3 regions of the Pseudomonas vranovensis genome follow, and region 1 is predicted to be linked to each of the others. Evidence: predicted binding sites of a transcription regulator. Region 1 holds the regulator's gene; each other region holds the start of a gene.
The links. The regulator FliA, encoded in region 1, starts transcription of late flagellar genes. The targets are predictions, from matches to a motif close to CTAAAGTTTNNNNNNNNNNNGCCGNTAA.

Region 1 (4,401 bases):
TGCAACTGGTCGAGCAACGACTCGAACTCGGCATCGGTAATTTCATCGCTGGCGGCGTCGGGTGCCTGGGCCTGGGCTTCAGCCTCGGCCTTGACGGCATTGAGCGAGTCGAGCAGTTGTTCGAACTCGGTATCGGTAATGTCCGCTTCGGCAGCAACCGGGGCTTCTGGCGCCGGCTCTGGTGCCGACGCCGGTGCCTGCTCGGCGCCAGCCGGCTCGGCCAGGCGCGACAAGGCCGCCAGCAGCTCAGGCGTGGCCGGGGTGACATCGGTGCGCTCACGCACTTGGCCGAACATGCTGTTGACGGTATCCAGGGCTTCCAGGACCACGTCCATCAGCTCGGCATCGACGCGCCGCTCACCCTTGCGCAGGATGTCGAAAACGTTTTCGGCGATGTGGCAGCACTCCACCAGCTCGTTGAGCTGGAGGAAGCCGGCGCCCCCTTTTACAGTGTGAAAACCGCGAAAGATCGCATTGAGCAGGTCGGCATCATCCGGACGGCTTTCCAGCTCGACCAGTTGCTCGGACAGTTGCTCAAGAATCTCGCCGGCTTCTACCAGAAAATCCTGAAGGATTTCTTCATCGGCGCCGAAGCTCATTAAACGTGCTCCCTAAAAACCCAGGCTGGACAGCAGATCATCGACATCGTCCTGACCGGACACAACGTCTTCACGTTTATCGGCATGAATCTGCGGACCTTCACCCCGGGCCGGATGTTTTTCTTGATCTTTTTCAGCACGCAGCTGCTGGTGGTCATGTTCGATACCGGCAAAGCGGTCGACCTGACTGGCCATCAGCACGAGCTTGAGCAGATTGCTTTCTACTTCGGTGACCAGCGCAGTAACGCGCTTGATCACCTGGCCGGTCAGGTCTTGGTAGTCCTGAGCCAGCAGAATGTCGTTGAGGTGCCCGGCGACCTTGCGGTTGCCCTCGGCGCTGCGCGTCAGGAAACTGTCGACGCGCTTGGCCAGCTCACGAAACTCCGGTGCCGCCACTTCGCGACGCATGAAGCGCTGCCAGTCAACGCTCAGCGCCCTCGCCTCTTCGCCCAGCTCATTGAGTACCGGGGTACTCGCTTCGACCAGGTCCATGGTGCGGTTGGCCGCGCCTTCGGTCAGCTTGACCACGTAGGACAGGCGCTCGGTCGCGTCGGTGATCTGCGACACTTCTTCGGCCTGCGGCATGTGCGGGTCGATCTGAAAGCTGACGATCGCACTGTGCAGCTCGCGCGTAAGCTTGCCGACTTCCTGGTACAGGCCACGGTCACGGGTCTGGTTCAGCTGATGGATCAGTTGTACCGCGTCGCCGAACTTGCCTCGCTCGAGGCTGTCGACCAGCTCCTGGGCGTGCTTCTTGAGCGTGGACTCGAACTCGCCCAAGGATGTTTGTGTTTGCTCCATAGCGCCCCCGTGGCGTGTCTTCAGCTGTTGACGCGCTCGAAGATCTTCTCGATCTTTTCTTTCAGCACCTGGGCCGTGAAAGGCTTGACCACATAGCCGTTGACGCCGGCCTGGGCCGCTTCGATGATCTGCTCGCGCTTGGCCTCGGCGGTGACCATCAGCACCGGCAGGTGCTTGAGGCGCTCGTCGGCGCGCACTTTGCGCAGCAGGTCGATGCCGGACATGCCAGGCATGTTCCAGTCGGTCACGAGAAAGTCGAAATGGCCGCTTTCGAGCATCGGCAATGCGGTGTTGCCGTCGTCAGCTTCCTGGGTGTTGGTGAAGCCCAGGTCACGCAGCAGGTTCTTGATGATCCGCCGCATCGTCGAGAAATCGTCGACGATGAGGATTTTCATGTCTTTGTTCAATTAGACCTCCAAGCAGTCTTTAACGCGCTCAGCGCAGAACGCGCATTCAATCAATTCGGGCACTACATTTCGCGACTGCATTGAACCTGCGTTCAACGCGCTCGCCATTCTCCCAGGCGACTGCGCAAACGCGCTGCACACTGGCTGTGCAACTGGCTGACACGTGACTCGCTGACCCCCAGGACCTCACCGATTTCCTTGAGGTTCAGCTCTTCGTCGTAGTACAGGGCCAGGACCAGACGCTCACGTTCCGGCAGGTTGGCGATGGCGTCGGCCAAGGCTGCCTGGAAACGCTCGTCTTCCAGGTCGCGCGACGGCTCGAGCTGGGCACTGGCGCCATCCTCGTGCAGGCCTTCGTGTTCGCCGTCCTGCAACAGGTCGTCGAAACTGAACAGGCGACTGCCCAGGGTGTCATTCAAGATCCCGTAGTAATCATCGAGACTCAATTGAAGTTCGGCAGCAACCTCGTGATCTTTAGCGTCACGACCGGTTTTTGCTTCAATTGCGCGAATCGCGTCGCTGACCATACGGGTGTTGCGGTGAACCGAACGTGGCGCCCAGTCCCCTTTACGCACTTCGTCCAACATTGCGCCGCGGATTCGGATGCCGGCGTAGGTCTCGAAACTGGCACCCTTACTGGCGTCGTACTTGTTGGACACCTCGAGCAGGCCGATCATGCCGGCCTGGATCAGATCCTCCACCTGCACACTGGCCGGCAGACGCGCCAGCAGGTGATAGGCGATGCGCTTGACCAACGGCGCATAACGCTCGATCAACTCATACTGGGCATCTCGCGATGCCTTGCTGTACATCCGATATCCGCTGGCGCTCATAGCACAGGGCCCGCGCTCGTCGGCTGCACCAGGCGCTCGACGAAAAACTCCAGGTGACCCCGCGGGTTGGCCGGCAACGGCCAGGTGTCGACTTTCTGGGCAATGGCCTTGAATGCCAGCGCGCACTTGGAACGCGGGAAGGCTTCATAGACCGCACGCTGCTTTTGCACCGCCTTGCGCACGCATTCGTCGTACGGAACGGCGCCGACGTATTGTAGGGCCACGTCCAGGAAGCGATCCGTGACCTTGGTCAACTTGGCGAACAGGTTGCGACCTTCCTGCGGACTCTGCGCCATATTGGCCAGCACGCGGAAACGGTTCATGCCGTAATCGCGATTGAGCAGCTTGATCAGCGCGTAGGCGTCGGTGATCGAGGTCGGCTCGTCGCACACCACCAGCAGCACTTCCTGCGCGGCGCGGACAAAACTGACCACCGAGTCACCGATACCCGCAGCGGTGTCGATCACCAACACATCGAGGTTGTCACCCAGTTCGCTGAACGCCTGGATCAGGCCTGCGTGCTGTGCCGGTGCCAGGTGCACCATGCTCTGTGTGCCAGAGGCGGCCGGTACGATGCGCACACCGCCCGGCCCCTGCAACAGCACGTCGCGCAATTCACAGCGGCCTTCGATGACGTCAGCCAGGGTCCGCTTGGGAGTAAGCCCCAGCAGGACGTCGACATTGGCCAGGCCCAGGTCGGCGTCCAGCAGCATGACCCGACGGCCAAGCTCTGCCAACGCCAACGACAGGTTCACCGACACATTGGTCTTGCCGACGCCACCTTTACCGCCTGTTACGGCGATTACCTGTACGGGATGCATGCTACCCATGTTTGTTCAATACCTTGTCTTGCTTAGACCGAGGCCACATAGCCGGCTGCGCTTTCAACACCTGAAAAATGCATGGCAGACCATCAATGCAGATACTTTGCAACGTCTTCACAATCACCTCAGCCAACACGCTTGCCGTGGCTGTGGTAGAGATCAGCGAACATATCGGCCATCGCCTCTTCGCTGGGCTCCTCCTGCATCTGCACGCTGACCGCACGGCTCACCAGCTGGTGGCGACGCGGCAAGTGCAGATCGTCAGGAATGCGCGGCCCATCGGTTAGATAGGCCACTGGCAATTCATGACTGATGGCCAGGCTCAGGACTTCGCCGAGGCTGGCCGTTTCATCAAGCTTGGTCAGGATGCACCCGGCCAGCCCACAGCGCTTGTAGCTGTGATAGGCGGCAGTGAGCACCTGCTTCTGGCTGGTCGTCGCCAGCACCAGGTAATTCTTGGCCGCAATGCCGCGTCCGGCAAGGGTTTCAAGCTGCATGCGCAGGGCCGGGTCACTGGCCTGCAGGCCGGCGGTGTCAATCAGGATCACTCGCTTGCGCAGCAGCGGCTCCAGCGCCTGGGCCAGCGATTGGCCGGGGTCGACGTGGGTTACCGAGACGTTGAGGATGCGGCCCAGGGTCTTGAGCTGCTCCTGCGCGCCAATACGGAAACTGTCCATGCTCACCAGGGCCATGTTCTGCGCGCCGTACTTGAGCACATAGCGCGCCGCCAGCTTGGCCAGAGTGGTGGTCTTGCCCATGCCGGCCGGGCCGACCATGGCAATGACGCCGCCCTCTTCGATCGGCTCGACTTCCGGCACATGGATACGCCGCGCCAGGTGCGCCAGCAGCATGCGCCAGGCATGGCGCGGTTCGTCGATACCGGCGATCTGGTCGAGCAGCTCACGAGCAATCGGGCCGGTCAGGCCAATGCGCTGCA
Region 2 (4,401 bases), 690 kb from region 1:
GGCTTCGATCTGATCACGTACATTTAGCTCGCAACCGGTCGGGTGCGTAGTGGTGCAGATAAAACCGCGAACTTTAGGATGGATGATGGCCAATGTCTGTACCTCGTCAGTGAATTTGCTGAGGGAGCCGAATCGCGGGGACTCGAGGTTCCGTTGCTGTGAGGGTGAGACTACACCCGCGGCGTTGCCGACACATCCGGCTCCCTGGAATCCCTCAGGGCGCTACTTTGTCACAGCGTGGAAAAGTTCAGCAACATCACTCAGACCCTGAATGCACCGATCAAGCGCTTGAGCTCCATCACCTGGGCCGACAACTGACGGCTGGCGTCCTCGGTCTGGTGCGCCCCCTGGGTGGTGTGTTCCGCCGCCCGGTTGATCTCGACGATGTTCTGGTCGATGTCCTGGGCCACTGCCGTCTGTTGTTCCACCGCAGCGGCAATCTGCTGGTTCTGGTCGACGATGCTGCCCACCGCTGCGAGTATGTTCTCCAGCGCCTGTTGCACCTGTTGCGACTGCCCGACCGTACCGGCCGCCACCTGATGGCTGGCGTCCATCGCCTTGACCGCCGCACCGACGCCGCCGTGCAGCCGCGAGATCATCTGCTCGATTTCCTCGGTCGACTGCTGGGTACGCTTGGCCAGGGTGCGAACCTCGTCGGCCACCACCGCAAATCCACGTCCCTGTTCTCCCGCCCGGGCTGCCTCGATGGCAGCATTGAGGGCCAGCAAGTTGGTCTGCTCGGCAATGCTCTTGATCACTTCCAGCACCCGGCTGATCGCCTGGCTGTCACCGGCCAACTGGTGGATGACCGCCACCGACTGGTCGATTTCCCCTGCCAGCCGGGCAATATTGCCCTGCTGAGACTCCACCAGGCCGCGCCCGCTGACCGTCTCCTGGTTGACGCTGTGGGCGCTGTTGACCGCCGCTGCAGCGCTGCGCGCCACTTCCTGGGCAGTGGCCGACATCTGGTTCATGGCCGTGGTCACTTGCTCGATCTGCCCGCGCTGACCGCTGACCGCCTGGTTACTGCGCGCCGACACCGCATGCACTTGTTCAGCCTGGCGCTCGACTTCAACCACGGTGTGGCCGACCTGCTCGATCAAGTCATGAATGCGCTGCACGGTGCCATTGAACACTTGCCCCAGCTCCCCCAGCTCGTCGCGACTGCTGAGCTGGAAATTAACCGTCATGTCGCCCGCGGCCACCTTGTCCATTACCGCACCGAGGGACTTGAGCGTATGGCGGGTCGAGGCATAAAAGCCGCCGTAGAGGTAGACGATCAACAAGAACACGCCGGCCAGCGCCGACACCAGCACGATCATGTGCAGGCGGTGCTCGGCCAGACGCTGCTGCAATAACTGGTCGAGGAATTCGCCAGTCGCCGTGTTCAACGCGTAGGTCTGTGCCATCAGGTCGCTGACTTGCTGGTAGAACGCCGGCCAAGGAGCATCCAGGGTATCGGCAACCACTACCTGTTCCTCGAACAACTCGCCGGCTTGCTTGAGCGATGCCTGGCTGCGCTGGGCCAGGGTGCTCAGCTTGGCATGGGCACCGGGCTCGGTGGCCAGGGCGTCCTGGAGTTTCAGGGCATAGTCGGCGCCCAGTTTATCCAGGCGCTGCAGCAAGTCTTCAAAACGGGTACTGACCGCCGAATTGAGAAAGCCCTGCCCCAGTGAGTACGCGCCCATGGCTCGACCTTCGCCCAACACCTGGGTCACTTCCGGGGTGACCGTGGTCATCAGCTCGCTGAGTTGGCGAATGGCAGAGTCGCTGTCCTGGTTCAGCCCGGCCTGGCTGGCAATCATCTTGCTCAGCACCTGGGCCTGGCCCAGCAACTTGTCCAGCATGGCGACCTTGCTTTGCAGCGACGACTCCGCCTGGGCAGCCTTCAACTGGGCAAGCATCTCGTCGCGCCTGGCGTGAAGATCCCGGGCCTGGTCCTCGTCGGCGATAACGGCCGAAAGCCCTGATAAGCGGCTCATCACCTGTTGTTCGAGACTGGCGATCTGCGTTTCGACATTTTCGGCCTTGCCCGACTGCCCGAGCACCGCATTAATCTGCACCAGGTTGCCCAGGGTTTCCAGGTTGCCGCGCAAGGCCAGGCTGCTGCCTAGCAACTCAAGGCTCTGCAGCTCGACCTGGGTGGCGTGGAACTGTCGGTAGGAGTCACGGACCAGGTAATAGTTGGTCACCAGCATGGGCAGGAAAAACAGAATACTGATCAGGCTGAACTTCATCCCGAAGCTCAGCCGATTCATCAGCGCGATGGCCGGATACAACAGGCTCTTCAAGGGTGTACCCTCCGATTCTTATTGTTTTTGCGCACACAATGGCACTAGGCCACCGATGGTCTTCGCCGGCACCTGTATAACGTATATCGGAAGGGGGTTTTGTAACTTAAGGTAAACCGTCAGCGGGGCGGACCAATGGCCGCCCCGCGCAATGCCTCAGCCCAGTACGGTCCACAGGGCAAAACAGGCATACCAGAGCACCGCCGAGCGCAGCAGCAGCTCCCACAGCGAGTCCAGCCCGACCAGGCCCTCGGGGCCTGCCGCCGCGCTGGCGGGCATCTCCCCCGCCACTTGGCCTACCGTAGCAATCAAGCGAGCGGCGGTGATGTTCCAGTTGAGCAGTTCATGCAGCATCACCCGACTCACGGCCAAAAAGTTGCCCACCAGGGCGAAGCTCACGCCCAGCACTCGCACCGGTGCCCAGTCGAAGGCATGGCGCAATTGCTGGGCACGTTCCTGCAGTGCCGGGTGACGGGCATGTTCGGCTGTCAGGGCCAGCAGGCGATAGGCCAGCGCAGCGGCGGGCCCCAGCAGCACATACCAGAAAATAACCGCAAAAAAGCTCTGGTAGGCCTGCCACAACAGATGCCCCTGGACCCGTTCGAGCAAGGATTGCGCGCTATCGCCGGTCACACCCAGGTCGCGTTCGGCCACATGCACTGCCGCCTGTTCGTCACCGCGCCGCCAGGCATCGCGAAACGGTCCCAGGGAAGCCTTCACATCGCCACGCCCCAGGCTGTAGATCAGCACCAGCAAATGCACCGGCAGCGCCAGCAACCCGTAGGCCACCGGTTCAAGTACGTGCGTGAGCAGGGCCAGCAACGCGACCGGCAGCAGCACCAGGATCGCCAATACCCACCAGGGGTGGCTTTTGCCGTTGCGCTCCAGGCGAGCCAGTTCGCTGCGAAAGAAACCATCACGCTGCAGTCGCTGGCGCAGGGCCGAGAACTTCTCGAACCAGAGCACCAGTAACAACACCAGAAAAGTCATGATCTGTCCTCGTTATCCTTGAGGGCCGCACGGTAGCGCGGCCAGTCGAATGCCTGGCCAGGGTCGGTCTTGCGTCCCGGGGCAATGTCGCTGTGGCCTTGAATCCGCTGGTCGTCAATAGCGGGCCAGGCCGCCCGGATCTGCCGGGTCAGCCGTTCAAGCGCCTGGTATTGGGCATCGGTAAAGGGCAACTCGTCGGTGCCTTCAAGCTCTATACCGATGGAGAAGTCGTTGCACCCCTCACGCCCATCGAAGCACGAGACCCCGGCATGCCAGGCACGGTCCAGGCAGGAGACAAACTGAGTGACCTTGCCGTCACGCTCGATCAAGAAGTGCGCCGACACTCGCAGGTCCTTGATGCCATCGAAGTAGGGATGCTCGTTGGGGTCCAGGCGGTTCTGGAAGAACGCCTGGACCTTGCCGGTGGCGAACTGCGCAGGCGGCAGGCTGATGTTGTGAATCACCAGCAGGGAAATGACTTCACCCTCGGGGCGGGCGTTGAAGTTCGGCGAGGGGCAATGGGTGACACCGGCGAACCAGCCTGTAGCGCGGTCCAGTTGCATAGAAAATCCTGAGGCACGAGAGCACTGCCCCAGTATGCCCCGAGGCGTTGCGGGATGCATCGTTAAAACACATTCGCACTAGCGCGCCTGGGCCAGGCGCAGTTTACCGAGCACCGAGTCCAGCGCGCGATCAAACAGCAGCGTGTCATCCAGCGAGCGCACATCGCCACGGTCCAGGGCAACCGCCAGCGCCATGCGCGAGTAGTCACGCACCTTCATGCCGGTACGATTGACGAAGATGAACCTGTCGGTGCTGGCGATCTGGGCGATCAGCTTGCAACGCTGCACGTCCCCCTCTTCGCTCAACTCGACCCAGTTGCCGATTCGCAATCGCTGCACTTGCAGCAAGGCCGGATCATCATCCGCCAGGTGTACCAGGCCATGCACGGGCCCGGGATGTTCCGGGCTGGCGAGAACAATTTCGTCGAGTACCAGTACCCGCTCGCAGGCTTGGGCATGGCTTGCGAACGGAGCGTCGAGCGCCTGAACGTGCAAGGCTTCAAGTTGGGCGAAGAATTCACGGGTAGCAAACGGATCGAAGGCAGCACTGGCCAGGC
Region 3 (4,401 bases), 330 kb from region 1:
ATCGCGAATGGTCGCGACGTTGTTGTTGATTTCCTCGGCCACAGCACTCTGCTCCTCGGCGGCGCTGGCGATCTGCAGGTTCATGTCGTTGATCACGGTAACGGCATCACCAATCTGCTGCAGGGCGGTAACCGCCTGGCCCACTTGCTCGACACTGCCCTGGGCCTGGCGATGGCTGCTGTCCATCGCACCGACCACGTCGCGGGTGCCCGCTTGCAGTTCTTCGATCACCTGGCGGGTTTCTTCCACCGACTCCTGGGTACGGCGGGCCAGGTTGCGTACCTCATCGGCGACCACGGCAAAACCGCGGCCCGCTTCACCGGCGCGAGCGGCTTCGATGGCTGCGTTGAGGGCCAGGAGGTTGGTCTGTTCGGCGATGGAGCGGATCACCTCCAGCACCGAGCCGATTTTCTCGCTGTTCTCGGCCAGGCCTTCTACCTGGCTCATGGCCGTGCTCATGTCGGCGGCCAGGGTGTCGATGCTGGTAGTGGTGCGGTCGATCACCGCCAGGCCCTGGCGCGTGGCCTGGTCGGCATCGCGGGCTGCCTGCGCTGCTTGCGCGGCGCTGCGGGCGACATCCTGGGCAGTGGCGCTCATTTCATGGGAAGCGGTAGCCACCTGGTCGACCTGGCGGTACTGCTGCTCCATGCCGGCGCTGGTCTGGGTGGCAATTGCCGAGGATTGGTCGGCGGTGTCGCGCGCCGCCTGCACCGAGCGTTTGACCTCGGCAATGGTCGGCTGCAGTTTGTCCAGGAAGCGGTTGAACCAGCCAGCCAACTCGCCCAGTTCATCGCGTTTGTCGTAGTGCAGGCGACGGGTCAGGTCGCCTTCGCCGCTGGCGATGTCCTTGAGCATGTCAGCCACACCGAGGATCGGCCGGGTCACGCCACGGGCCATCAGCCAGATCAGCAGCAGGCCGACGACGGCCGCCAGTCCACCCAGGCCCAGTTCGATCAGCATGCCGCTGGTGTTGCTCCGGTCGAGCTCTTGCTTGAGTGCTTCGGCCGGACCGGTCAGGGCACTCTCCGGTACATCGAGCAACACGCCCCAGGCCTTGCCGCCGGGAATTGGGGCAAAGGAAGCCAGCACTTTGAGGCGCTGCTCATGGTGGATGCTGTGCAGTGGAATGCTGTCGGCCAGCAGGCGTACCAGCTCGGCGCCTTTGTCGCGGTCTACCTGGTCAAAGCGCTGGGCCAGTTTGCCGGCATCCGGGCTGTAGCCCGCCAGCAGGCCCGCCGGGCTCAAAATGCTGACGTGTGTCTGGCCCTGGTACAGGTTGCGGCTGGCCTGTTGGCTCATGGCCTGAAGGCTGTTGAGGTTGATGTCGATGGACAGGGTGGCGACGACCTTGTCGGCCACCATCAGCGGGAACACGATACTGGTCATCAGTACCTGCTGGCCGTCGATCGCGTAGAAGTAGGGCTCGATCACGCACGTCTTGCGCGTGGTGCGCGGGCACACCGACCAGAAGTTGGCGGGCTCGCCGCTGGGGCCGATGCTGGTATCGGCAAGGTCATGCTCGGGCAGGGCCATGGAGGTGAGCTGGCCCGGGGTCGGTTGCGACCAGTACAGGGCAAAGCGGCCTTTTTCGTTACTGCCCAGTTCCTCTTGATTGGCGAACAGTTCGTCCTTGTTGTCCAAGGCATTGGGCTCGAATACCAGTGACAGGCCGAGCAAGTCAGGATTGGCCTGCAAGGCTGCGCGTACCTGGCGGGTCAAATCTTCGCGCAGGTCGAAGGCGTCGAGAAAACGCTTCTCGGCCTGTTCACGCAAGAACAGTACCTGCCGGGAAAAGCCGGCACCGTACTGGTAGGCATCCATGAATTGGCGGCGGATGTTCAGGGCCTGGACTTCGCCCTGGGATTCGATGCGTCCCTGGGCCGCTTCGGTCAGCATGTGCATGCTGCTGGCCTTCACCAGTTCCGAGCTGTGCTCCATGCGGTACAGCGAAAGGCCCACCAGCAGTGTGACAATGCTGGCCAGGCACAAGCCCGCCAACAGGGTGATCTTCCACTGAATGGACAGTTGTCTGAAAGGCATGGCGAAGTCCCTTGATTCTGAAAGTCTGAGGCTGCGGAGGTTATCGGCCGGATATCCCGCTTCTTTATTCAAACGTTCAATTCAATTGCGTCGTTTTCGTTCACCCAGACGACACCCGTCCAACGCTTGACTTTGACAAGCGCGAGGGGGTGCTTCAGAGTGTGCGCCCTCCATAAAAAATACCCGTCGTTCGGCCACTGCCCCGAGCAGTCTGTTGCCGAATCGGTCGCTTTTTGTCTGGTTTCTAGAGGTCACAGGAATGAATGCAGTAATTGCCGCGGTCGGCATCATGCTGATATTGAGTCTGTCCCGCGTGCATGTGGTGATCGCCCTGATCGTCGGCGCGCTGGCCGGTGGGCTGGTGGGTGGCCTGGGTATCGAAGGTACGCTCAAGGCGTTCAATGGCGGCCTGGGCGGCGGTGCCACCGTGGCGTTGTCCTATGCCTTGCTCGGGGCGTTTGCCGTGGCCATTGCCAAGTCCGGCATGGCTCATGCCCTGGCCGATCGCATTCTGACAATGGTCGACCGCCAGGGGCACGACTCGACCGCCAAGGTCAAATGGCTGCTGATCGGCCTGTTGCTGGTGGTGGCGATTTCGTCGCAGAACATCCTGCCGATCCACATCGCCTTCATTCCGCTGCTGGTGCCGCCACTGCTATATGTGCTGACCAAGCTGCAGCTGGACCGACGCCTGATTGCCTGCGTCATGACCTTCGGCCTGATCACCCCGTACATGTTCCTGCCAGTGGGCTTTGGCAACATCTTCCTCAATGAAATCCTGCTGGCCAACGTCAGCCGCAGCGGGGTGGATGTCAGCGGCGTCAATGTTACCCATGCCATGGCGATCCCGGCGGCGGGGATGCTCTTCGGCCTGCTGGTGGCGGTGCTGTTCAGCTACCGGAAAAAACGCGTCTACGATCTTGAGAAAATCGAGAAGGTCGAGCAGGTGTCGGTGCGCTACAACCCGCTGACCTTGCTGGTGGCCGGCGTGGCCATTGCCGCGGCGTTCGTCATTCAGCTGTGGCTGGACTCGATGATCATCGGTGCCATGGCGGGCTTCCTGATTTTCTCGGTGTCGGGGATCGTGCGCTGGAAAGAAACCGACGACCTGTTCACCGAAGGCATGAAGATGATGGCCATGATCGGCTTCATCATGATTGCGGCCTCAGGCTTTGCCGAAGTGATGAAGGCCACCGGTGAGGTCAAGAGCCTGGTCGAGGCTTCGGCTGCGTGGATCAACCACAGCAAGGGCGTTGGCGCACTGCTGATGCTGCTGGTGGGTTTGTTGGTGACCATGGGCATCGGTTCGTCGTTCTCTACCGTACCGATCCTGGCCGCGATCTTCGTGCCGCTGTGCGTGCAACTGGGCTTCGACCCGGTGGCCACCGTGTGTATCGTCGGTACCGCGGGCGCCCTGGGGGATGCCGGCTTCGCCGGCCTCGGACTCGACCCTCGGTCCGACCTCGGGCCTGAACGTCGACGGCCAGCATCACCACATCTGGGACACCGTGGTACCGACCTTCATCCACTACAACCTGCCGTTGCTGGCGTTCGGTTGGCTGGCGGCAATGATGCTCTAGGGGAAAAGCGGGGTTGGGCGCAAGGCTCAACCCCGCGAAGGTGGCGGCGAGATGCGGTTCAGCACCATGTTGCCCTGCTTGTTGCGCGTCAGGTAGACCGGCAACACCTTGGGCAGGTTGCCCACCAGGCGGTTGATCTGGGCAGTGTCATACACGCCGCTGATGCGAATGTTGCCGATGCTCTCGTCGGCCAGCAGCAACGGCTTTTCCAGGTAGCGATTGATCTGTGGCAGAGCCTGCTCGAGGCTCAGGTTGTCGAGGATCAACTTGCCATTGCGCCAGGACAGACTGGTGTCCTGGGCGTAGGTCTGGCTCAAATGCGGCTCGTAGTCGCCGGCCTGGTAGCTGGCCTGCATGCCCGGGACCAGGCGGTAGCCGCCCTCGGTATCCTGGCTGTTGCTGTCGACCAGTACCGAGCCTTCGACCAGGGTCACCTTGACCCGATCCTCATACTTCCACACGTTGAACTGGGTACCGGTGACTCGGGTCTGGCCGTTGGCCGCATGCACGATGAACGGGTGCTGACTATCGTGTCGGACCTTGAAGAAGGCCTCGCCCTTGATCAGCGTGACCCGGCGTTCGCCCTTGTAGTTGCTATAGCGCAATTCGCTGGCCAGGTTCAGTTCGACCTCGCTGCCATCCTCGAGCACGGCATGAGTGATTGTATTGGTGCTTTCCAGGTGCTGGTAGCTGTTGGGCAGCCAACCTTGCTCCCAGCCGATCCAGGCGCCTGCGGGCAAGGCCGCCAGGGCAATGGCGGTAGCCAAGGCGTAGTGGCGCC

Region 2: ABVN19_RS18500 (methyl-accepting chemotaxis protein) is a predicted target of FliA. The motif match lies at 2,375-2,402, and genes of this name have one in related genera.
Region 3: ABVN19_RS13525 (methyl-accepting chemotaxis protein) is a predicted target of FliA. The motif match lies at 2,081-2,108, and genes of this name have one in related genera.

Annotation. Positions count from the first base shown of each region.
Region 1 covers NZ_CP159259.1:3,267,700-3,272,100, forward strand. The annotation lists gene ABVN19_RS15195 (chemotaxis protein CheA) at 1-599, opposite strand, end outside; gene ABVN19_RS15200 (protein phosphatase CheZ) at 612-1,400, opposite strand; gene ABVN19_RS15205 (chemotaxis response regulator CheY) at 1,421-1,795, opposite strand; gene fliA (RNA polymerase sigma factor FliA) at 1,900-2,640, opposite strand; gene fleN (flagellar synthesis regulator FleN) at 2,637-3,470, opposite strand; gene flhF (flagellar biosynthesis protein FlhF) at 3,590-4,401, opposite strand, start outside.
Region 2 covers NZ_CP159259.1:3,958,487-3,962,887, forward strand. The annotation lists gene fabV (enoyl-ACP reductase FabV) at 1-93, opposite strand, end outside; gene ABVN19_RS18500 (methyl-accepting chemotaxis protein) at 261-2,291, opposite strand; gene ampE (regulatory signaling modulator protein AmpE) at 2,448-3,281, opposite strand; gene ampD (1,6-anhydro-N-acetylmuramyl-L-alanine amidase AmpD) at 3,278-3,844, opposite strand; gene ABVN19_RS18515 (DUF1631 domain-containing protein) at 3,923-4,401, opposite strand, start outside.
Region 3 covers NZ_CP159259.1:2,938,001-2,942,401, reverse strand. The annotation lists gene ABVN19_RS13525 (methyl-accepting chemotaxis protein) at 1-2,040, opposite strand, end outside; partial or broken gene ABVN19_RS13520 (Na+/H+ antiporter family protein) at 2,300-3,620, shown strand; gene ABVN19_RS13515 (FecR family protein) at 3,647-4,401, opposite strand, start outside.